Linked DNA regions of Arthrobacter sp. ERGS1:01. The protein of the gene in region 2 binds, or shares a complex with, the protein of the main gene of each other region. Links are inferred from orthologs where the notes say so. Each region holds a gene or a part of one and is shown on either strand. Other genes may lie near its edges.

What was found.
Region 1: the proteins of uvrA (region 2) and mfd are in contact, whole or in part, in a crystal structure (PDB 4DFC), measured with the Escherichia coli proteins. The link is inferred for Arthrobacter sp. ERGS1:01 from one-to-one orthologs.

What each region holds. Positions count from the first base shown.
Region 1 is NZ_CP012479.1:510,821-517,824, forward strand. What follows is about bases 1,949-6,207. They hold mfd (transcription-repair coupling factor), read left to right. Parts: upstream 1,949-2,347; coding sequence 2,348-6,007; downstream 6,008-6,207. Other genes in these bases: AL755_RS06275 (DUF2505 domain-containing protein), read right to left, coding at 1,949-2,142; AL755_RS06285 (hypothetical protein), read right to left, coding at 6,103-6,207. Also shown: AL755_RS06265 (SipW-dependent-type signal peptide-containing protein), read left to right, coding at 1-78; AL755_RS22350 (S24/S26 family peptidase), read left to right, coding at 89-1,375; more of AL755_RS06275, read right to left, coding at 1,639-1,948; more of AL755_RS06285, read right to left, coding at 6,208-6,327; deoC (deoxyribose-phosphate aldolase), read right to left, coding at 6,411-7,004. UniProt on the Escherichia coli protein: Couples transcription and DNA repair by recognizing RNA polymerase (RNAP) stalled at DNA lesions. Mediates ATP-dependent release of RNAP and its truncated transcript from the DNA, and recruitment of nucleotide excision repair machinery to the damaged site.
Region 2 is NZ_CP012479.1:1,658,541-1,664,722, reverse strand. What follows is about bases 1,564-5,000. They hold uvrA (excinuclease ABC subunit UvrA), read right to left. Parts: upstream 4,653-5,000; coding sequence 1,764-4,652; downstream 1,564-1,763. Other genes in these bases: AL755_RS11345 (GntR family transcriptional regulator), read right to left, coding at 4,764-5,000; AL755_RS11355 (HAD hydrolase-like protein), read right to left, coding at 1,564-1,671. In the rest of the region: excinuclease ABC subunit UvrC, read right to left, coding at 1-270; AL755_RS11360 (lysophospholipid acyltransferase family protein), read right to left, coding at 300-968; more of AL755_RS11355, read right to left, coding at 955-1,563; more of AL755_RS11345, read right to left, coding at 5,001-5,156; AL755_RS11340 (ABC transporter ATP-binding protein), read right to left, coding at 5,153-6,182. UniProt on the Escherichia coli protein: The UvrABC repair system catalyzes the recognition and processing of DNA lesions. UvrA is an ATPase and a DNA-binding protein. A damage recognition complex composed of 2 UvrA and 2 UvrB subunits scans DNA for abnormalities.

The DNA.
Region 1 (7,004 bases), 1.1 Mb from region 2 along the record:
CCGACCACGGCCCCCAATACCCTGCAATCCGCCGCGACGGCCCTGACCCTGACGTTTACCGCCACCATCGGGTCCTGACATGCGCCATGTGAACCGCACTTTTCACGGGGGCCGGGGGCCGGGCGTTGTGCCTGGTGTCGGGCTGGGCCGGAGGCTGGGCGCGGCCGGCCCAGGCTGGCAACGGTGGGCGCTGAACATTGGCGCAGTACTGGGTTCGCTGTGCCTGGTCCTTGCCGCGCTGACCCTGGTGCTTGGCATCAAGCCGCTGATTTTTGCCTCCGGATCCATGGGACCTGGCATTCCGACCGGCTCGCTGGGGCTGGCCATTTCCACGCCGGCCGCTGATGCGGTGCCCGGCCAGGTGGTGTCCGTGGTGACCTCCGACGGGACCCGCATCACCCACCGCCTGGTGTCCCGCACCCCGGACGGGGGACTGATCCTCAAGGGTGACGCCAACGCGGTGGCCGATCTGCAGCCCTATATGGCGCAGACGGTGGACAGGCTCTTCTTTAGCGTGCCGGTACTAGGCTTTGTGGCGAGTGCGCTTGGCCAGCCGTGGGTGTATTTCCTGGGCGGGCTGCTGTGCGCAATGCTCGTGTATCTGGCATTCGTCCGCAAGGATGCGGGCACGGAAGGCGGCGCGGGCAGCGGTAACGGCGCCGGCAAGGGTTCGAGCGCGGGCCCGGGCGCTCGCCTGCCTCGTGAGCAAGGGCCGGATTCTCCGCTTGCGGGTTCGGTGCCCGGCTCCGGCCCGGTCCAGCGCCGCGCCGATTGGGGGCGCTACAGTTCCTTGAGCGTCCCCGCGGAAACTCCCGCCGGCGGGTTCGGGATTATCCGGCGGCTTGCCCGGCGTCGGACGCTGCAGGGTACTGTGGCGGTGCTGGCCGCGCTCGCGATAGTCGTACCGGCCGGGTTTGCCGCGCGGGCGGAACCGACCCAGGCGTCGTTCACGGGCAGCGCCGCGGCCAAGGCGTCCGTGACGGCCGCGACGATGCCGGCGCCGACAACCTTGTCTTGCAGCCAAACCGCCGACAAGGAATCGGTCGATTTCAACTGGAAAGCACCGGTCAACAGCCCGGTGCCGCCGATCGGATACCGGCTTTCCGTGCTGGTGGGTGGCAAGAGTAACAGCGAAACGCTGGCCAGCGATGTACTAACAGAGCGATTGTCCATGCAAAATGCCAATGGACTGCTGGGCGCCGTGCTCAGTCTCCTCGTCGACATTCTGTCGATCCTAATTCCGTACAGCTACCCGGTTACGGTGAGTGTCGTAGCCATCTACCCGAACGGCTGGGAGTCGGCGCCTGCAACATATGACACTCTTGTGGCGGCCAACAAGGGTGCATTGTTCGGCGGGAAGATGTTGACTTGCTGACCTATCGAGCCACCGAGATGTAGAGGTCGATGATGCGGTGTCGAGTCTGACGGAGCGAATCGTCGGACTCGGCACCGCATCGTCGGTTTCGGCGGTGCAGCAGATGCGGGTTCCGGAAGCGGAACGTCGCAGGAGCTGCACCGCCGAATTGGCAATACTCCGAAAACCGTGCCAAGCCGCGAGAACGGTGGTTCTTGCCACCGTTTTCGCGGCTTGGCACCGTTCTCGCGAGTTGGCCCCGTTTTCGCGGGATGGGCCGGGGCCTACGCCGGGTGGGAGGTGAGCCACTCCTGCGCCAGGGTGGCCTGCAGGTTCAGGGCGCGGCCCACGACGGGCTCTGCCGCGGAGGCGATCTTGGCGCCCAGGAACGGGATCGAGGACTTCACTTCGCCCGTGAGGTCGACAACAGTGTTCTCGCCGGAAGCGCTGAGCTTCTGCACCGCGGTGACATCGAGCGGCGCGCCGCCCACGGTCAGCTTGATGGTGCTGTTGCGGGAACCGTCGGCCGCCGGGGCCTCCCACGTCTCCACCTGGGTGACGGTCAGCGTGGCGCCAACCACCTTGCGGGCAATGTCGGGCATCCGGTCGGTGGGCAGGGTGCGCACGGTCTTGGTGGTGAACGCGCCGGTGGTGGGGCCGCTGATCTCAAACGACTTCAGCTCCCCGCCCACGGTGAAGCTGACGTACTTGATGAATTCCTCATCGGTGAACACGTCCGTGACACGCTGGGCGGTGGCGGACAGGGTGGTCGAGGCAGCAAGTGCCATGGTTCCTCCGTATATAGCTCAAATGGTGGCCCGCTAGGGCAGGTATCAGGATACCAAGGCACGGCTGCGCCGAGCGCGGCGGCCCGCCCGGGAGTAAGCTGGAACGGTCCCCGGCGTTCACACGAATTCCGGGCTTTCGTGCTGTTCAGCGGCGCGAAAAAAGAATGTGCCCCAGCGGCCCCCGCGCCAAGGAGATTAGCCACCCATGAGTCTTGAAGGTCTGCGCACAGCCCTTGCCGCCGATCCGCTGTTTGCCCGCGTGCGCAGCTATGCGGCCACCTCAACCGCCGAACGCAGCACCGACCTCGCCTTCAGCGCCCCGGCCGGCATGCGCCCGGTGCTCCTGGCCGAGATGGCCGACGGCCTGGCCGTGGCGGCCGACGGCGGCGCCGGGGTGGTCCTGGCCGTCACCGCCACGGGGCGCGAGGCCGAGGACACCGTGGCCGCGCTGCGCTCCTTCCTGCCGGCCGACGCCGTGGCCGAATTCCCCAGCTGGGAGACCCTGCCGCATGAACGGCTGTCGCCGCGATCGGACACCGTGGGCCGCCGCCTGGCCGTGCTCCGCAGACTGGCACACCCGGAGCTCGACGCCGGTGGGCAGCTGCGCGTGGTGGTGGCACCCATCCGCGCCGTGGTGCAGCCGATCGTCGCCGGGCTCGGCGAGCTGGCGCCCGTGCATGTAAAGGTGGGGGAGGAGATCGGCTTCACCGAGCTCGTCAAGCAGCTGGCCGACGCCGCCTACGCCCGCGTGGACATGGTGACGCATCGCGGCGAATTCGCCGTCCGCGGCGGCATCCTGGACGTCTTCCCGCCCACCGAAAACCACCCCATCCGCATCGAGTTCTTTGGCGACGAGGTGGATGCGATGCGCTGGTTCTCCGTGGCCGACCAGCGCTCGCTGTCCTCCAAGGTCTCGACAAGCTCGACCACCGGCGGGATCGCCCACCCCACCGAGCTGTACGCGCCGCCATGCCGGGAAATCCTGATCACGCCCACCGTCATGGGCCGCGCCGCCAAGCTGAAGAACAGCATGCCGGCAGCAGCCGCCATGCTGGAAAAGATCGCCGGCGGCATTGCCGTGGAGGGAATGGAATCCCTGGCTCCGGCGCTCGTGGACGGCATGGTGGCCCTGACCTCGCTGTTCCCCGCGGGCTCCGTGGCCGTGGTGCTGGAACCGGAAAAGGTCCGGGCCCGCGCGCACGACCTGGAGTCCACCAACGAGGAGTTCCTCGAGGCCGCCTGGTCCACGGCGTCCGACGGCGGCGACGCACCCCTTGACCTGGCCGGGCACGGCGTGGACCTGGCCGCCGCAAGCTTCAAGTCGCTGGCCGAGACCCGGGAGGCCGCCCTGGGAGACGAGGTGGCCTGGTGGTCCATCACCTCGCTGACCCAGGACGAGGAACTGCTCCCCGAGACGGACGTGGTGAACCTGCACGCCCGCGAACCGCGCGGCTACCGCGGCGACGTGGCCGAGATGATGGAATTCATCGGCTCCCGCGTGAAGGACCAGTGGCGCGTGGTGGTCGCCACCGAGGGTCCCGGCCCGGCCCAGCGCCTGGCCGAGCTGTTCCACGAAGCCAACATCCCGGCGTCGCGCGTGGACTCCCTGGATGCGGAGCCGCAGCCGGGCATCATCGAGGTGACCACGGCCGACGTCGGTCGCGGCTTCGTGCTCGACTCCCTCAAGCTGGGGCTGCTGACCGAGGCGGACCTGCTGGGCCGGGCGTCGGCGGTCTCCACCAAGGACATGCGCAAGCTGCCCTCCAAACGGCGTAACGTGGTGGACCCGCTGCAACTGCGCGCCGGCGATTTCGTGGTCCACGAACAGCACGGCGTGGGCAAGTTCGTGGAGCTGATCCAGCGCAAGGTGGCCGGCGCCGGTGTTGGCGGGGCCGTCGGGCTGCGCGAATACCTGGTGCTCGAATATGCGCCGTCCAAGCGCGGCGCGCCCGGCGACAAGCTGTTCGTGCCCACGGACCAGCTGGACCAGGTGACGGCGTATGTGGGCGGCGACGCGCCCGTGCTCTCCAAGATGGGCGGCTCCGACTGGGCCGCCACCAAGAGCAAGGCCCGCAAGGCTGTCAAGGAAATCGCCGGGGAACTGATCCGGCTGTACTCCGCGCGCATGGCCTCCAAGGGGCACGCGTTTGGACCCGACACGCCCTGGCAGGCCGAGCTCGAGGAGGCATTCCCCTATGTGGAGACGCCCGACCAGCTCGTGGCGATCAACGAGGTCAAGGCGGACATGGAGAAGGAGGTCCCCATGGACCGGCTGATCTCCGGCGACGTGGGCTACGGCAAGACCGAGATCGCCGTGCGCGCCGCGTTCAAGGCCGTCCAGGACGGCAAGCAGGTGGCCGTGCTGGTGCCCACCACGCTGCTCGCCCAACAGCACTACGAGACGTTCAACGAACGCTTCTCCGGCTTCCCGGTCCGGGTGGCGCCGCTGTCGCGCTTCCAGACCGCCAAGGAATCCAAGGAGATCATGGAGGGCGTGCGCACCGGCTCCGTGGACGTGGTGATCGGCACGCACCGGCTCCTCTCCAAGGACTTCGGCTTCAAAGACCTGGGCCTGGTTATTGTCGATGAGGAGCAGCGCTTCGGTGTGGAACACAAGGAGGCGCTGAAGAAGATGCGCACCAACGTGGACGTACTGGCCATGAGCGCCACGCCCATCCCGCGCACCCTGGAGATGTCCATGACGGGCATCCGCGAAACCTCAACCCTGGCCACCCCGCCGGAGGAACGCCACCCCGTGCTGACCTATGTGGGCGGCTACACGGACAAGCAGGTGGGCGCCGCCATCCGGCGCGAACTCATGCGCGAGGGCCAGGTGTTCTACGTCCACAACCGGGTCAAGTCCATTGAGCGCACGGCCGCGCACATCCAGCAGCTGGTCCCGGACGCCCGCGTGGCCGTGGCCCACGGGCAGATGAGCGAGTCCCGGCTGGAACAGATCATCGTGGACTTCTGGGAAAAGCGTTTCGACGTGTTGGTGTGCACCACCATCATCGAAACCGGCCTGGACATCTCCAACGCCAACACGCTCATCGTGGAACAGGCCAACAACTACGGCCTCTCCCAGCTGCACCAGCTGCGCGGGCGTGTGGGCCGCGGCCGTGAACGCGCCTATGCGTACTTCCTGTACCCGGCCGACAAGCCGCTCGGCGAGGTGGCACTTGAACGCCTGAAGGCCGTGGCCGCGCACAACGAGCTCGGTGCCGGCATGGCGCTGGCCATGAAGGACCTGGAAATTCGCGGCGCCGGCAACCTGCTGGGCGGCGAGCAGTCCGGCCACATCCAGGGAGTGGGCTTCGACCTGTACATCCGCCTGGTGGGCGAGGCCGTGGCCGAGTTCCGTGGCGGTGGCGAGGAGCGCGCCGCCGAGATGAAGATCGAGCTGCCCGTCAACGCCCACCTGCCGCATGACTACGTGCCGGGGGAGCGGCTGCGCCTGGAGGCCTACCGCAAGCTCGCCGCCGCCGTCACGATCGCCGAGATCGACGACGTCGTGGCCGAGCTGGTGGACCGGTACGGCGAGCTGCCGGCCGCCGCCGTGAACCTGATCGCCGTGGCCCGCTTCAAGGTCCATGCCCGTACCGCCGGGCTCTCGGACGTGGCGCTGCAGGGCAACTTCATCAAGTTCGCCCCGGCGGACCTGCCGGAATCGAAGGTCATGAGGCTGAACCGCATGTACCCCGGCGCCATGGTGAAGCCCGCCCTGGACGCAATCCTGATCCCCAAGCCCAAGACGGCCCGGATCGGCGGCCGCGACCTGGCCGACGCCGAGGTGCTCAGCTGGGCCGAGGGCGTGTTGGAGGCCATCTTCGACGTCGCCCCGGCCGCCGTGGCCACCCCCGCCTGAGCCGGCCGGCACGCAAGGCGGCACAAACACAAAAGGCCCGTCCCGGCGTCGAACCTGGAAGTTCGACGCCGGGACGGGCCTTTTGCCTTAAGGATTTACTCGCCGGCGGAGTTGGAGCGGCCGATCCAGGTCAACGGGATGACCAGGGAAAGGAAGCACAGTCCGATGCCGATGATGCCGGGCATGAATGCCGCGTTGGCGCTGCCAATGTCCCAGAACGACATCGAGAAGATGCCGCCCAGGAACAAGGCGAAGAAGATCACGAACAAGATGATGGTCTGCGTAAGGCTGTTCTCACGCTGGTAGCTGCCGTTGGACACGGGTCCTCCTTACCCCACAAGCGGGGATTTGGGTGGGTGCACCGGGAATCGGCGCTCTTATCTACCCACGATCTTAGTACGGATTAGTAGCTCGAGGTGCCCGTGGTTCCGGAGACAATGGCGATGCCGGAGCTCGTGCCGATGCGGGTGGCGCCGGCGGCGATCATCTCCTTGGCGGTCTCCAGGGAACGCACGCCGCCGGAGGCCTTGACACCCAGGTCAGGGCCCACGGTCTGGCGCATCAGGGCGACGTCGGCAGCCGTGGCGCCGCCGCCGTTGAAGCCTGTGGAGGTCTTGACGAAGTCGGCGCCGGCCTCGACGGCTGCCTGGCAGGCCAGGACCTTCTCGGCGTCGCTGAGCAGGGACGTCTCGATGATGACCTTCAGGATCGAGTCCTCGGCGTGGACCACCTCGGCCACGGCCGAAATGTCCGCGATGAGGGACTCCTTGTCCAGGGCGCGGGCCGCGGCGATGTTGATGACCATGTCGACTTCGTCGGCGCCGTCCATCGTGGCGCCGCGGGCCTCGAAGACCTTGACGTCGGTGTTGCTGGCGCCCAGCGGGAAACCGACCACGGCGCAGGTCAGCACGCCGGTGCCCTGCAGCGCGCGGTTGACGGTCTTGACCCAGACGGGGTTCACGCAGACGGACTTGAAGTGGTACTGGGCGGCTTCCTG
Region 2 (6,182 bases):
CGTGAATTCCTTGATCCAGGTGTACTCGAGCTGCAGTGCCTCAAGCTCGCTGCCCACCGTGGTCCACTGCACGCTGGCCGCGTGGTGCACCATGGCGTGGGTCTTGGGCAGCAGTGTTGCGGGGTTCGCGAAATAGCTGTTCAGCCGGGAGCGGAGGTTCTTGGCCTTGCCGACGTAGATGATGCGCCCGTGTTCGTCACGGAACCGGTAGACGCCGGGATCGGTCGGGATTTCGCCGGGACGGGGCCGGTAACTTGCTGGATCTGCCACCAGCCCATTCTAGGGCCCCGAAAGCCGCGTCACTCGATGCTGGGGCTTTGGTTGTACTTGGGGCTGCGTTCCTGCCCTGAGAGTTCGGCGATGGCGTCCATGATGGTGTCGGTGACGTGGCGCCGTGCGGGCAGGGAGTGGTCCGGCCCGGTCTTTTCAAAGTGCAGGGGTTTGCCGAAGCGCAGCGTGAAGTGTGCGGGCTTGACGGTGTTGCGTCCGGCCGGCTGCAGCGCCTCGGTGCCGATGATGCCCACGGGGACCACGGGCGCGCCGGTGGTCAGGGCCAGCCAGCCCACGCCGGTGCGGCCACGGTAGAGGATGCCGTCGCGGGACCGGGTGCCTTCGGGGTAGATGCCCACGCCCTCGCCGCGTCCCAGGATGTCCAACAGGGTCTTCAGGGCCTGCACGCTGGCTGCCTGCTCGCCGCGTTCCACCGGGATGGAGTTGACGGACTGGAAGAAGGACTTCATGAGCTTGCCCTTGATGCCCTTGCCGTTGAAGTATTCGGCCTTGGCGAAGAAGGACACGGGCCGCGGGGTCAGCGCCTGGACGATCACCGAGTCAAAGAACGACAAGTGGTTCGGGGCCACGATGAACGGCCCGTCCGTGGGGACGTTTTCCAGCCCTTCCACGGTGGGCCGGCACAGCCCGCTGATGGTGCCGCGGGTCAGCAGCCGGGTGAGGTCATACAGTGCCATTCGCGGCCTCCCGTGCAGCCGGGGCAAGGTGCCGGGCCAGTTCCGTCGTGGAGTCGACGACGGCGGCCGCGCCTGCCTCGGCCAGCTCGCCTTCCACGGCGAATCCCCAGGACACGCCGATGCAGCTCAGCCCGTTGGCCGTGGCGCCGTTGACGTCCTGGTGCCGGTCCCCCACCATGACGGCGTTGTCCGCGGCCAGTTCGGCCAATGCGGCGGCAATGATTTCCTGCTTGCCCTGCCGGTAGCCGGCGTCGCCGGGCATGAGGGTTTCGTCCTCGTTGGCGCCGCGGATCACGTCAAAGGCGGCGTCGAGTCCGTGGTGGGCCAGCAGGGTTTTTGCGAGGGGTTCGGGCTTCTGCGTGGCCACGCCCAGGCGGATGCCCGATGCGCGCAGCTCCGCCAGCAGTTCCGCGATGCCCGGGTAGACCTTGGACATGGCCATGCCCGTGGAGCGGTACCAGCTGCGGTACGCGGCGATGGTCTCGGGCACCAGGGGCAGCGGCACGCCGGCGCGGTTGGCCAGGGCGTCGGCCAGCTTGGGTCCGATCATGCCCTCCAGCACCGAGGCGTCCGGGACGGGCAGGTCCATGGCCCGGAGTGCATGTTCTATGCCGCCGGTGATGCCACCGGCCGGATCGACCAGGGTCCCGTCCAAATCGAAGAGGACGGCGTCATAGAGGGGCGCGGGCGCGGCAATAGTCACGTCCATAGTTTCTCACGGCCCGCCGGGGAGCATGCACATCCATGCCCGCCCCGGCATACTTCGGCCCCTGGGACCCCGTCCGGAGGACCGGATCAGGCCCCGAGCACTTCGCGCAGGAACGTCGCCGTGTAGCTGTCGGTGCTCTTGGCGACCTTTTCCGGCGTGCCGGCGGCAATGACCTGCCCGCCGCCGGTGCCGCCGTCGGGCCCGAGGTCCACGATCCAGTCGGCGCTCTTGATCACGTCGAGGTTGTGCTCGATGACGATGACCGTGTTGCCCTTGTCCACCAGGCCCTGGAGCACCAGCAGGAGCTTGCGGATGTCCTCGAAGTGCAGGCCCGTGGTGGGCTCGTCCAGGACGTAGATGCTGCGGCCGTTGGAACGCTTTTGCAGTTCCGCGGCCAGCTTGACGCGCTGCGCCTCACCGCCAGAGAGCGTCGTGGAGGCCTGGCCCAGCCGGACGTAGCCCAGGCCGACGTCGACCAGCGTGCGCAGGTGCCGGGCGATCGGCGTGAAGGCGGCAAAGAACTCCGCTCCTTCCTCGATCGGCATGTTCAGCACGTCGGCGATCGACTTGCCCTTGTAGTGGACTTCCAGGGTTTCGCGGTTGTAGCGTGCACCGTGGCAGACCTCGCAGGGCACGTAGACGTCGGGCAGGAAGTTCATCTCGATCTTCAGCGTGCCGTCACCCGTGCAGGCTTCGCAGCGGCCGCCCTTGACGTTGAAGGAGAACCGGCCCGGCTGGTAGCCGCGCACCTTGGCCTCGTTGGTCTCGGCGAACAGCTTGCGGATGTTGTCGAAGACGCCCGTGTACGTGGCGGGGTTGGAGCGCGGGGTGCGACCGATGGGGCTCTGGTCGACGTGCACCACCTTGTCCAGGTGTTCCAGGCCGTCCACGCGCAGGTGCCGGCCGGCCACCTGCTTGGCGCCGTTGAGCTTGTTGGCCAGCACCTTGTAGAGGATCTCGTTGACGAGCGTCGACTTGCCGGAGCCGCTGACGCCCGTGACGGCCGTGAGCACGCCCAACGGGAACGCGACGTCGAGGTTGCGCAGGTTGTTTTCCTTGGCGCCAACGACCTTCAGCTCGCGCTTTTTGTCGTACTTGCGCCGCTTGGACGGCATGGGGATCTGCTTGCGCCCGGAGAGGTAGTCGCCCGTGAGCGAGTTGGTGTTCTTCAGCAAATCCGCCACGGAGCCCGAGTGCACCACCTGGCCGCCGTGTTCGCCGGCGCCGGGGCCGATGTCCACGATCCAGTCGGCCTCGTGGATGGTGTCCTCGTCGTGCTCGACGACGATCAGCGTGTTGCCGAGGTCCCGCAGCCGGGTGAGGGTCTCGATGAGGCGGCGGTTGTCGCGCTGGTGCAGGCCGATCGAGGGCTCGTCCAACACGTACAGCACGCCCACCAGGCCGGAGCCGATTTGGGTGGCCAGGCGGATGCGCTGGGCCTCGCCGCCGGACAGCGTGGCCGAGGCGCGTTCCAGGTTCAGGTATTCAAGGCCGACGTCGAGTAGGAACTGCAGGCGGGCCTGGATCTCCTTGAGCACCTGGCTGGCGATCTGGGCCTCGCGGCCGGTCAGCACCAGGTTGGAGAGGAAGCCGAAGCAGTCGCGCATGGACAGGGCACAGACCTCGGCGATGGACTTGCCGTTGATGAGCACCGACAGCGATGCCGGGTTAAGCCGCGCTCCCCCGCAGGCCGGGCAGGGGATCTGGCGCATGTACTCCTCGTAGCGGTCGCGCGCGGAGTCCGATTCGGTTTCCAGGTGCTTGCGCTGGATGTACTGCACGGCGCCCTCGAAGCCCGTGCTGTACTTGCGTTCGCGGCCAAAGCGGTTCTTGTACTGCACCACCACCTTGTGGTCCTTGCCGTACAGGATGGCCTGGCGGGTTTCGGTGGACAGCTTGTTCCAGGAGTCGTCGAGGCTGAAGTCGAGGTCGTCGGAGAGGCCCTCGAGCAGCCGGTTCCAGTACTCCGTGGTGGCGGTGCCCAGCGACCACGGCGCAATGGCGCCGTCCCGCAGGCTCAGGAACGGGTTGGGAACCACGAGTTCCTCGTCGACCTCGAGCTTGGTGCCGATGCCGCTGCAGGCGCTGCAGGCGCCGAAGGGGTTGTTGAAGGAGAAGGAGCGCGGCTCGATCTCGTCGATCGCGAGCGGGTGCTCGTTGGGGCACGCGAGGTTCTCGGAGAACTGCCGGACCCGCCCGGCGTCGCCCTCGTCCAGGTCGACGAGTTCGGCCAGCACGCGGCCCTCGGCCAGGCCGAGCGCGGTTTCCACGGAGTCGGTGAGGCGCTGCTGGATGCCGTCCTTGACGACGAGGCGGTCCACGACCACCTCGATGGAGTGCTTGAACGTCTTCTTCAGCTTGGGCGGATCGGAGAGCTGGATCTGCTCGCCGTCCACCTTGGCCCGGGAGTAGCCCTTGGCCGTGAGTTCGCGGAACAACTCCACGAACTCGCCCTTGCGCTCACGTACAACGGGGGCAAGGATCTGGAAGCGGGTGCCCTCCTCCATCTCCAGCAGCTGGTCCACGATCTGCTGCGGGGTCTGCTTGGCGATCGGCTCGCCGCAGACGGGGCAGTGCGGGGTGCCGACGCGCGCCCAGAGCAGGCGCATGTAGTCGTAGATCTCGGTGATGGTGCCCACCGTGGAGCGCGGGTTCTTGGACGTGGACTTCTGGTCGATGGACACCGCCGGGGACAGTCCCTCGATGAAATCGACGTCGGGCTTGTCCACCTGCCCCAGGAACTGGCGGGCGTAGGCGGAGAGCGATTCCACGTAGCGGCGCTGGCCTTCGGCGAAGATCGTGTCAAACGCCAGCGAGGACTTGCCGGACCCGGACAGGCCGGTGAATACGATCATGGCGTCGCGGGGCAGGTCAAGGTCCACGTTGCGAAGGTTGTGTTCGCGGGCCCCCTTGACAATCAAGCGCGACAAATCCGGGCGCGCTGGAGTGGACTTCGGGCTGAGCGACTGGGGCATTGTTTCCTTCGAGGTACCGTCCGAGTCCCGGACATTGCGATGTAAGCACCAACGCTTATCAGTATAGTCGAATCTTCGTTCGAACACCCGCTGTCGAAGAGGTGTTCCCCACTACCGCGTGGCGCCGCGTTCCAGGGCCGCGGACACCATGGCCAACGCCTTGGCGGACGGCACGCCGCACTTGAGGACGACGCCGGCGAACTCGGCCGCAGCGGTCGCCACGGCTTCCGTCAGCTGGTCGCCGCCGGAGGCGATGACGGTGCCGCTGCGTCCGGCGGTCACCACGATCCCGGCGTGTTCAAGTTCCCGGTAGGCACGCGCCACGGTGTTCGCGGCAACGCCAAGCTCGGTGGCGAGGGCACGGACGGACGGAAGCTTCATGCCGACGGCGAGTTCGCCGGCGGCCGCCAAATCCACGATGCGCAGGCGGATTTGTTCGTACGGCGGCACCGAGGATTCGGTGACGGGTTTCCAGCGGCGCATGATCAGCTCGGCGGCATTCATGGCGTGCTTGTTTCCTCCACCACGGGATCCGCAAATTGGCTCATGTACAGATCGTAGTAGAAACCGTTGTCGGAGAGGAGGTCCTCGTGGGTTCCCTGTTCCACAATCCGGCCGTGGTCCATGACGAGGATCAGGTCGGCGTCGCGAATCGTGGAGAGCCGGTGGGCGATGACAAAGCTCGTGCGGGATTCCCGCAGCCGGTTCATGGCCTGCCGGATCAGCACCTCGGTGCGGGTGTCAACGGAGCTCGTGGCCTCGTCGAGGATCAGGATGCCGGGGTCGGCAACCCAGGCCCGGGCGATCGTCATGAGCTGGCGCTGGCCGGTGCTGAGCCCCGCGCCGTCGTCGGTCAGCACGGTGTTGTAGCCGTCGGGAAGGGCCCGGACGAAGTGGTCCACGTGGGTTGCCTCGGCGGCGGCGGTGATCTCCTCCTCCGTGGCGTCGAGTTTGCCGTAGGCCAGGTTGTCCCGGATGGTGCCGCCGAACAGCCAGGCGTCCTGCAGGACCATGCCGAAGCGGCGGCGGAGGTCGTCGCGGGCCATCTTGGCGGTGTCGACGCCGTCGATCGTGATCCGCCCGGAGTCGATGTCGTAGAAGCGCATGAGCAGGTTCACGAGCGTCGTCTTCCCGGCGCCCGTGGGCCCGACGATCGCGACCGTCTGGCCGGGCTCGGCCACGAGCGAGAGGTCCTGGATGAGCGGCTCGTCCGGGCTGTAGCTGAAGTTCACGTTCTCGAACACCACCCGGCCCTTGGGGTTGGTGATGGTTTGTGCGGGCACGTGGTCGGGGTCCTGCTCCTTCGCGTCGAGCAGCTCGAACACCCGCTCGGCCGACGCGACGCCGGACTGGAGGAGGTTGAACATGGAGCCGATCTGCGCCATGGGCTGGCTGAATTGGCGTGAGTACTGGATGAACGCCTGCACGCTGCCGATCGTCAGGGTGCCGGAGGCCACCTGGATGCCACCGATCACCGCGACGATCACGTAGTTGAGGTTGGAGATGAAGTTCATGGACGGCATGATGATG